Regions from separate parts of the Lentibacillus songyuanensis genome, predicted to be linked through region 1. Evidence: riboswitches for the same ligand, from Rfam matches in the RefSeq annotation. Region 1 holds a riboswitch; the other holds the start of a gene.
The links. Region 1 has a riboswitch for FMN ahead of ribD (bifunctional diaminohydroxyphosphoribosylaminopyrimidine deaminase/5-amino-6-(5-phosphoribosylamino)uracil reductase RibD). Riboswitches for the same ligand answer to the same signal wherever they lie in the genome.
Positions count from the first base shown of each region.

Region 2: it holds a riboswitch for FMN, as region 1 does, so the genes downstream of both, WMZ97_RS19455 (ECF transporter S component) here and ribD (bifunctional diaminohydroxyphosphoribosylaminopyrimidine deaminase/5-amino-6-(5-phosphoribosylamino)uracil reductase RibD) in region 1, are expected to answer to the same signal.

Region 1 covers NZ_JBCLVH010000014.1:65,427-69,642, reverse strand. The annotation lists gene WMZ97_RS14170 (bifunctional 3,4-dihydroxy-2-butanone-4-phosphate synthase/GTP cyclohydrolase II) at 1-737, opposite strand, end outside; gene WMZ97_RS14165 (riboflavin synthase) at 743-1,357, opposite strand; gene ribD (bifunctional diaminohydroxyphosphoribosylaminopyrimidine deaminase/5-amino-6-(5-phosphoribosylamino)uracil reductase RibD) at 1,338-2,453, opposite strand; FMN riboswitch at 2,651-2,801, opposite strand; gene WMZ97_RS14155 (DmpA family aminopeptidase) at 2,945-3,931, shown strand; gene WMZ97_RS14150 (VC0807 family protein) at 4,112-4,216, opposite strand, start outside.
Region 2 covers NZ_JBCLVH010000029.1:11,894-16,109, reverse strand. The annotation lists gene WMZ97_RS19470 (1,4-dihydroxy-2-naphthoate polyprenyltransferase) at 1-731, shown strand, start outside; gene WMZ97_RS19465 (hotdog fold thioesterase) at 751-1,158, shown strand; gene WMZ97_RS19460 (TraR/DksA C4-type zinc finger protein) at 1,151-1,510, shown strand; FMN riboswitch at 1,922-2,070, shown strand; gene WMZ97_RS19455 (ECF transporter S component) at 2,229-2,816, shown strand; gene WMZ97_RS19450 (S8 family serine peptidase) at 2,956-4,216, opposite strand, start outside.

The DNA of each region.
Region 1 (4,216 bases):
GGCTGATCCGTATGAATGTCACCCTTTACCAGGGCAATATGTTCCTTCCCATCGAGATCGTTGGAATAACCAACTACACGGAAATCGCCAAATTCGGTTGGCAATACCGTTTCAATCTCACGTGTTACATGGTTTTCATGCTTTTTTCGGTAATCGATTAAATCCGCAATGGTAATAATTTTTAAGTCGTATTGCTCGGAAGTCTCCATTAAGTCTGGCACACGCGCCATCGTTCCATCTTCTTTGACGATTTCACAGATTACACATGATGGAAAGGCACCGCTCAAATCGGCTAAATCAACGGATGCTTCCGTGTGTCCTGCCCGCGTCAACACACCGCCAGTCTTAGCAATCAATGGGAAAACATGGCCAGGTTGCTTGAAATCATTTCCATTGGTATCCGGCCGCAGTAAAGCCTGGATTGTTTGCGAACGTTCCACCGCACTTATCCCTGTTTTCGTATCTTGATGATCAATGCTCACGGTAAACGCGGTACCGAATGGGTCAGTATTTTGTTTCGCCATCATGGATAAACCTAGTTGTTTGGCTAATTTTTCTGTGATCGTTGTACACACCAGGCCCTTCGCATGGGTAATCATAAAATTGATCACTTCCGGTGTTGCTTTCTCAGACAACACAACCAGATCCCCCTCATTTTCCCGGTTTTCATCATCTACAACAATAATTGGTTTTCCTTGTTTTAAATTAGTAATCGCCTCATCAATGGAATGAAACATGTTTGCTACCCTCTTTCTTTGTGGAATATTTGTTGTTCCATCATGTTCTGTACATATTTCGCTAACATATCGAACTCTAGATTAACGCTGTCTCCAGGCTCTTTTCCTCCTAAAACTGTCTCGGCAACTGTATGGGGAATCAAGGATAGCGTAATTTCCTTGTCACTCACTGAGAAAATGGTTAGACTCACACCATCAACAGCAATTGACCCTTTGACAAATACAAATCGCTGGAACTCTTCTGGAATGACAACCTTATAGTAAGACGCATTTTCTTTTCTTTGTTTTTCCATTACTTTCCCAATACCATCGACATGCCCGGATACAAAATGTCCGCCAACCCGGCCGTTGACCGCAAGTGACCGTTCCAAATTGACATGTGACCCTGTATCAAGGTCGTTCAGCGAGGTTGATTTCATCGTTTCCGGCATCACATCAACTTGAAAATCACACTGAGAAAAATTCGTAACGGTCAGACAAATCCCGTTTATAGCAATACTGTCGCCGACCTGCAAATCGGTTGTTACGTTTTCCACACCAATTGTTAACCGAACAGCCTGATCAGAGACATAATCCATTTGAGTGATTGTACCTTTTTCTTCAACAATCCCGGTAAACATCGCTATCATCCTTTCGTGGAACACACGTGATTTTAATCGTTTCCCCAATCATTTCTACCTGTTTGATTTCCATCGATAGGGCATCGCTTAATTTTTCAAATCCTGCCCCAGCAAAGGAAGTCGGCGTGTTTGCCCCACCTATCAGCTGAGTCGCCATATATATAATAAATTGGTCGATCTTTTTGGCTGCTAGAAAGGAACCATTAACCTTCGCGCCGCCTTCTACCAATAGCGAGGTAATCCTTTTTTTGCCTAAATATCGCAGGACGTCTTCAATGTGTACCTGCTGGTGCTCAATCGGGATAACGGTAACCTGCTCTTGCTTCTGAAAAAGCTTCAAGCGCTCCCCAGGAACATCTTTACTGGTGAAAATAATCGTTTTCGCTTGCTTATCGGTGACAACTTTGGCATCTAATGGCGTTTTTAGCATCGTATCCAAAACTACTCGGATCGGGTTTTTTCCACCATCACCAATTCGTGTGGTCAAACGTGGGTTATCTGCCAGTATTGTGTTCACCCCAACAAGAATGGCATCATGATAGTGTCGGTACCGGTGTCCATCCAAACGTGCTTCTTCCCCGGTAATCCATTTGCTCTCTCCGGTTACAGTCGCAGTTTTCCCGTCTAAACTCGTAGCCGCTTTCAATGTCACATACGGCATTCCAGTTGTTATGTAATGGAAAAACACCCGATTCACCTGCTCTGCTTCCGCTTGTAACATCCCGACTTCAACAGTTATTCCAGCACTACGGAGTTTCGCAATCCCTCTGCCAGAAACCTTTTTATTCGGATCTGCCACCGCAACAACCACCCGATGGATTCCTTTTGCAATAATGTAATCCGCACACGGTGATGTTTTTCCCGTATGACTGCACGGCTCAAGCGTGACAAAAATCGTCGCTCCATTTGCTTTTTCTCCAGCCATATCCAGTGCATAAACCTCCGCATGCGCCTCACCAGCTTTTAGATGGGCGCCAAAGCCAACAATCACGTCATCTTTCACCACCACCGCTCCTACCGGCGGATTTGGACTGGTCTGTCCCAATACTGCTGTGGCCAGTTTCAAGGCAAGTTCCATATAATCCTTATCATTCAAAATAGCTCTCCCTCCCTTTTTTATTCTTAAAATCAAAAAAGCCTCTGAAATCAGCTTCAGAGGCGTTAGGGTAGAAGTTTAAATAAACAAGCACATGCTTCTATTAAGGTATACTAAAAATTGGCAATACAGATTATTGGTATACAAATAATCCGATCGCACAGACGAAACCTTTTCACGATCATGCTTGCTATCTAACATTCCTTCTCCCATCCAGACTTTAACTGTCGGCTCTGGAGTTACACCAGATCCACCGCTTGGTTACGAAAACCGCACGGGTCACGGACTTAAAGCAAAACGCTGCTTCTTACCGTCGGTCGGGAATTGCACCCTGCCCCGAAGGATTGTAATATGAACTTGTATATTATTTATAACGTAAATGAAAACGGACTGCAAGTATTTTAGGATGATTTATGCTATTATGACTACTCAACTAGTTCTATCGTCCATTATATAACCTTACCAAAATTAATAGAGGAGCGTGCTTGGCGATGAATCTCGCAAAAGGAACATCCAATGGCATTACCGACGTACCAGGGGTTAAAGTTGGTCATGTCACCTTATATAAAAAAATCGATGACATTAACACCATTTGCACCGGTGTAACAGCTATTCTCCCGCATGGCGATAATCTTTTCACTAAGAAAACACGGGCAGCGAGCGCCGTCATTAATGGGTATGGTAAAACAGCCGGACTCATTCAAATGGATGAGCTCGGACTACTAGAATCGCCCATTATGCTCACCAACACATTTAGTGTCGGGGCTGTGCTGCAAGGGACATTGCAATATATGCTGGAAACAAACAAGGAAGTCGGCGACTCCACCAGTTCGATAAATATTGTGGTTGGAGAGTGTAATGATAGTTATTTAAATTCGATGCGGCTGCAAGCAGTCAAACCTGAGCATGCGATTCAAGCTATTAAAAACGCAACAACAGGTCCGGTGGAACAAGGCGCTGCCGGTGCTGGAAAAGGGATGGTTTGTTTTGGTTATAAAGGAGGAATTGGCACGGCATCAAGAATGATTTGTGCGGAAGGGACTGAGTATACAGTTGGCTGTCTGGTGTTAAGCAATTTCGGCAAGCGGGAAGATGCGCAGTTTGCCAACTGGAATAACAAACAACTCGACACACCCGATGGTTCAATTATGATGATCGTTGCCACCGATGCCCCACTTTACGACCGGCAATTGAAACGTTTGGCCAAGCGTTGTGCCGCTGGACTCGGACGAACCGGAAGCCAGATCGCCAATGGCAGCGGAGATATCGCGATTGCGTTTTCGACAGCCAATCCATACATGCATGAAAGCAATCATCAGACAGAGACGCTTGTCCATATCCGCGATGATCATCCAGTAATGAATCAACTCTTTCAGGCGGTTGTAGAGACTACTGAGGAAGCTGTAATGAACTCGCTTAAGTATGCAGAAACAACGGTAGGAAGAAAGGAACGAGTGATTGAGAAGGCGCCAATTTGATAAGAGTGAAAAGAGCAGCTTACAAGGAGGCTGGTGAAAAAGTGAAATAGATTTATTTAGAAAACCTATGCATCTCGCACGTTTCAAGTCTGCTCTCGCACGTTTTTAAGCCCGTTTTCTTCTAAACGATTATGAAAGGTACTTTTCAGTGATCTCGCTTACAAGCGGCTCTTTTCACGATCACTTATGAAGCGTCTCACCAGCATATTCAGACGCATGTTCGCGCAAATAATTGTTTGTTTTGACCATTGCCAACATAAATCCGCCAAAAATGATTGCCGAAAA
Region 2 (4,216 bases), on a different contig from region 1:
CTACCAACATGTTCAATGAATATTACGATTTTGTTCGTGGGCTGGATAACGAAGAATCTGTCGGAATTGGCGGAACCATCGTTCGGGATGGCATCGCTGCAAAAACGGTATTGCGATTAGCCCTATCATTTTTTGCGGTTGCCATGCTGCTCGGTGTTTATATTTGTGCCGTTTCCAGCTGGTGGATTGCAGTTATTGGTTTAGCTTGTATGCTTTTCGGCTATTTATATACTGGCGGACCGTTACCAATTGCTTATACACCACTTGGCGAACTATTTTCCGGATTCCTGATGGGGACAGTCATCATTTGCATCAGCTATTTCATTCAAACGCTAACTATTACAGCTTCCACCATCTTAGTTTCCATTCCGGTTGCGATTTTTATTGGCTGTATTATGATGTCGAATAATATTCGGGATCTGGACGGCGATAAGGAAAATGGTCGAAAAACAATCGCCATTTTGCTTGGCAGAAAAAATGCGATCCGTTTTCTAGGTGCCCTGTTTGTCATCGCCTTTGGACTAACTGCCTACTATATTATTGATGGATTATTACCAATCTGGTCACTTATCGTGTTTTTGAGTGGTATTAAAGCAGTCGATGTATATAGGAAATTTCAAGGGAAGACCAAACCAATTGAAATGCTTCCTGCGATGGTCGCTACCGGGAAAACAAACACCATTTATGGGTTTTTGTTAGGGATTTCATTATTATTAAGTGAAGTATTTTGATTCAGAGAGAAGGTTTGTTATGGATTTTTCCCGGACACTACTTGAATCGCTTGGAATGAACGTTGAGAAACTCGATAAGGATCTGGTTGTCATGACCATGCCAGTTGATTATCGCACCCATCAGCCGGCCGGATTTTTACATGGCGGAGCCAACGCAGCCCTGGCAGAAACAGCTGCAAGTATCGGTGCCTTTCTTCATGTTGATGCAAACCAATTCAATGTATTTGGCATTGAAATTAATGCCAACCATATCAAGAGCAAACGTGAGGGAACCGTAACAGCCAAAGCCGTCCCCAGACATATCGGAAAAACCACCATGGTATGGGAAATTACGATCGTGGATGAACAAGATGAGCTGATTTGTCTTTCCCGATGTACGATTGGAGTCGTTCCTAAGAAGAAGAAAGGGGACAATCTTAATGAGTAATACAAATCTAAGTAAAGAGCAAGTAACACATTTTCAACATCAGCTGCTAACAATGAAGGAAGAATTGCTGGCAGAAGTAAAAAAGCATGAAGGTTCAGGTCCAAATGATTCTTTACATGAATTAGCCGATTATGATAATCATCCTGCTGATATGGCAACAGAGCAGTTTGAACAAGAAAGGGACGCAGGATTCGGTCAAATGCGCCGGGATCGTTTACAGGACATCAATGATGCATTGACCCGTATCGAAAACGGCACATATGGATTAAGTGAACTTTCCGGAAAACCTATCCCTGCAGAACGCTTGGAAATAGAACCAACAGCACGAAATTTGGCAGAAGAAGAAAAATAGTGTAGTTATAAAGAAATCTGAACGATTCAAATTTCTTTCTTTTGGAATTTGTATTCGCCCGGATTTCTTTTTTTATATGTTAATAACTTTTAAGTACTGTTGCCCTCCCCTCACCCGGACGGCGGTACCAGCACTCGTATTTGGATATCAACAACTTCTTACCCCGCAGTTTATAAAGAAAGTGTCATCAAAGACAATTGTCACTACGTCGCATTTTCCATCAACTTCCTATTGGATGAAAAACCAACATACTAAACTTCCTATCCTGTATTCTTTATCCTTAACGTACAAAATTCCCATTATGCCTCGCCACATTTTAGATATGAACTTCTCCTTTAACGAAAAACACAGCCAAAATACTTGCAAATAAAAGAAAACGATGTATACTTATAAGTAACAATATCATATCGATTCCATCTTCGGGGCAGGGTGCAATTCCCGACCGACGGTAAGAAGCAATAGTGCTTCAGAGTCCGTGACCCGCTTGAACATATGTTAAAGCGGTTGACCTGGTGTGAGTCCAGGACCGACAGTTACAGTCTGGATGGGAGAAGATGTCGAGCCGTTTTCTTGTGCAAAAGCTATTGCACATGTTTATTTCTGTTACCACGATACCCTAAAGCCCCGATTAGGCGCTTTAGGGTTTTTTATGTTTAAAAACGGCCAATCCTTCATCACGAGATGTGAATCGATAACCAGATGAAGGAGGAGATCGATGATGCCAAAGCAAAACACGCAATCATCACAATTATTAAAACTGATCATTTTAGCTTTATTGGGAACTATTTCCCTCTTACTGTTTTTCCTAAATTTCCCGCTGCCATTTTTACCCGGGTACTTAAAAATTGATTTTAGTGAAGTCCCAGCATTAATTGCAGCGCTCATCTTTTCACCCATGGCCGGTGTGATTGTGGAAGCCATTAAGAATTTGCTTTACATGGTTGTCGGCGGTGGTGAACCTGTAGGCGTAACAGCCAATTTCTTAGCCGGGGTCCTGTTTATTGTTCCAGTTGCCGTGCTCTACCATAAATATAAAGGCGTAAAGAGCATTGTATCGGGGCTTGTTGTGGGAACATTGATTTCAGCACTTGCCATGAGTATATTAAACTACCTTGTTATCCTCCCTGTTTATGCATGGTTTATGGGAATGGAAGACATGAAGATAGAAAGTGTGAAACGTTTTACTGCGATGTTCTTTATTTTTCCATTTAATGTTATCAAAGGGGTCGTGGTTGGATTACTATTTGTTCCATTATTTATCAAATTACGAAGCTGGATTGAGCAGAAGCAAACCAATACTATATAACGGAAAACGACAATCAGCGGGAAAAAGAATAATGATGTAAAAAGCTAACCCTCATCATTAAGGGTTAGCTTTTTTGCTTCTATTTCATTTCCTATTACGGGAGATACGCAGAACAACATCATCCCTCTACGCCTAACATTTATTTGTTATCTACATTAATAAATAGTTTACCATCAGCTGTTTGACGTGTTTCATTTCCGTAATCATCGGTAACTTTTACTTCAATAACGGCACCTTCTGCCTCGACATTATTGGTAGCTGTCCAATATCCTACATAATGCCCCTCAGAAGTCTCTCGCAATGGTAATTCAGTTACATTCTTTAAGCTCGCTTTTGCGTTTGTAAGCGGCATTTGGACAAAGAACGTTGCATCCAGCCCAGGGTCACTATCAAATTCAATTTTCACACTTTCCCCCGCCTGTAATTGCACATCATCTGTTGGCGTCAGATTGTCAATCACAGGAACATCCATGTTTACATCAAGTTTCACATTTTTCTTCGTTTTATTACCCGCTTGGTCCTTGGCAACCACTTTAATTTTGTTTTCACCATTATCAAGCAAAATTCGTTTGGAATAAGCACCATCAGTAACCTTAGCCTTTTCCCCGTTTACCTTAACCCAATCCAAATTCGCATCTTGAACCGTTCCTTCTACCGTCACGGTTTCATGATTGGTCTTGTCTCCATCTTTCGGATTGTCGATCGTCAGCTCCGGATTGTTCGTATCTAATGTGACGGTCACCGGTTTCGAGGCACCCGTTTTATCCCCGTCTAGTTTGGAAACAGCAGTAAATTCATTTTCACCTTCCGTAAGCTTTATTTCAATAGCAAATGTACCATCTTCTGCAACCTCTGCGGTACCGGCTTCGTCCCCATTGTTCATCAACTGGATCGTTGTGGTTGGTGAGGCGGTACCTTCAATGGTTACATCTTTCTCATTGGTGATCAGATCATCATCTGGTGATGTAATGACTGGATCAGCCACTTCATAACTTACCCGGGCACGAATCATATAGTTGCCTTCATCTGCTGGTGATGGTGACCATGTTCCATCCACCAATTGAAAGCTTCGTTCCGCATACGTTCCATCTTCATCTGTTGCCAAACCTGGGGCGTTTGGATCGCCTTCTGTTTGTATATATACCATATAGAAATCACCATCAACTACAATATTATGTTCACTCAAATCAACAACCGTCCATTCCCCGTTACGCATTGCTTCGGCATCAATTGGACCGGCAACTTTTTTGCCAGGAGCACCATCTTCACCAGAAGCATCCCAAACTTCCACGGCAAATTCTGTTCCACCCGGTACAGGCCACTCGGTATCCCAGAAGCGGAAGACCCCATCGGTTACAACAGCGGTATCTTTTCCTTCTGGTAAGGTCATTTTTACACCC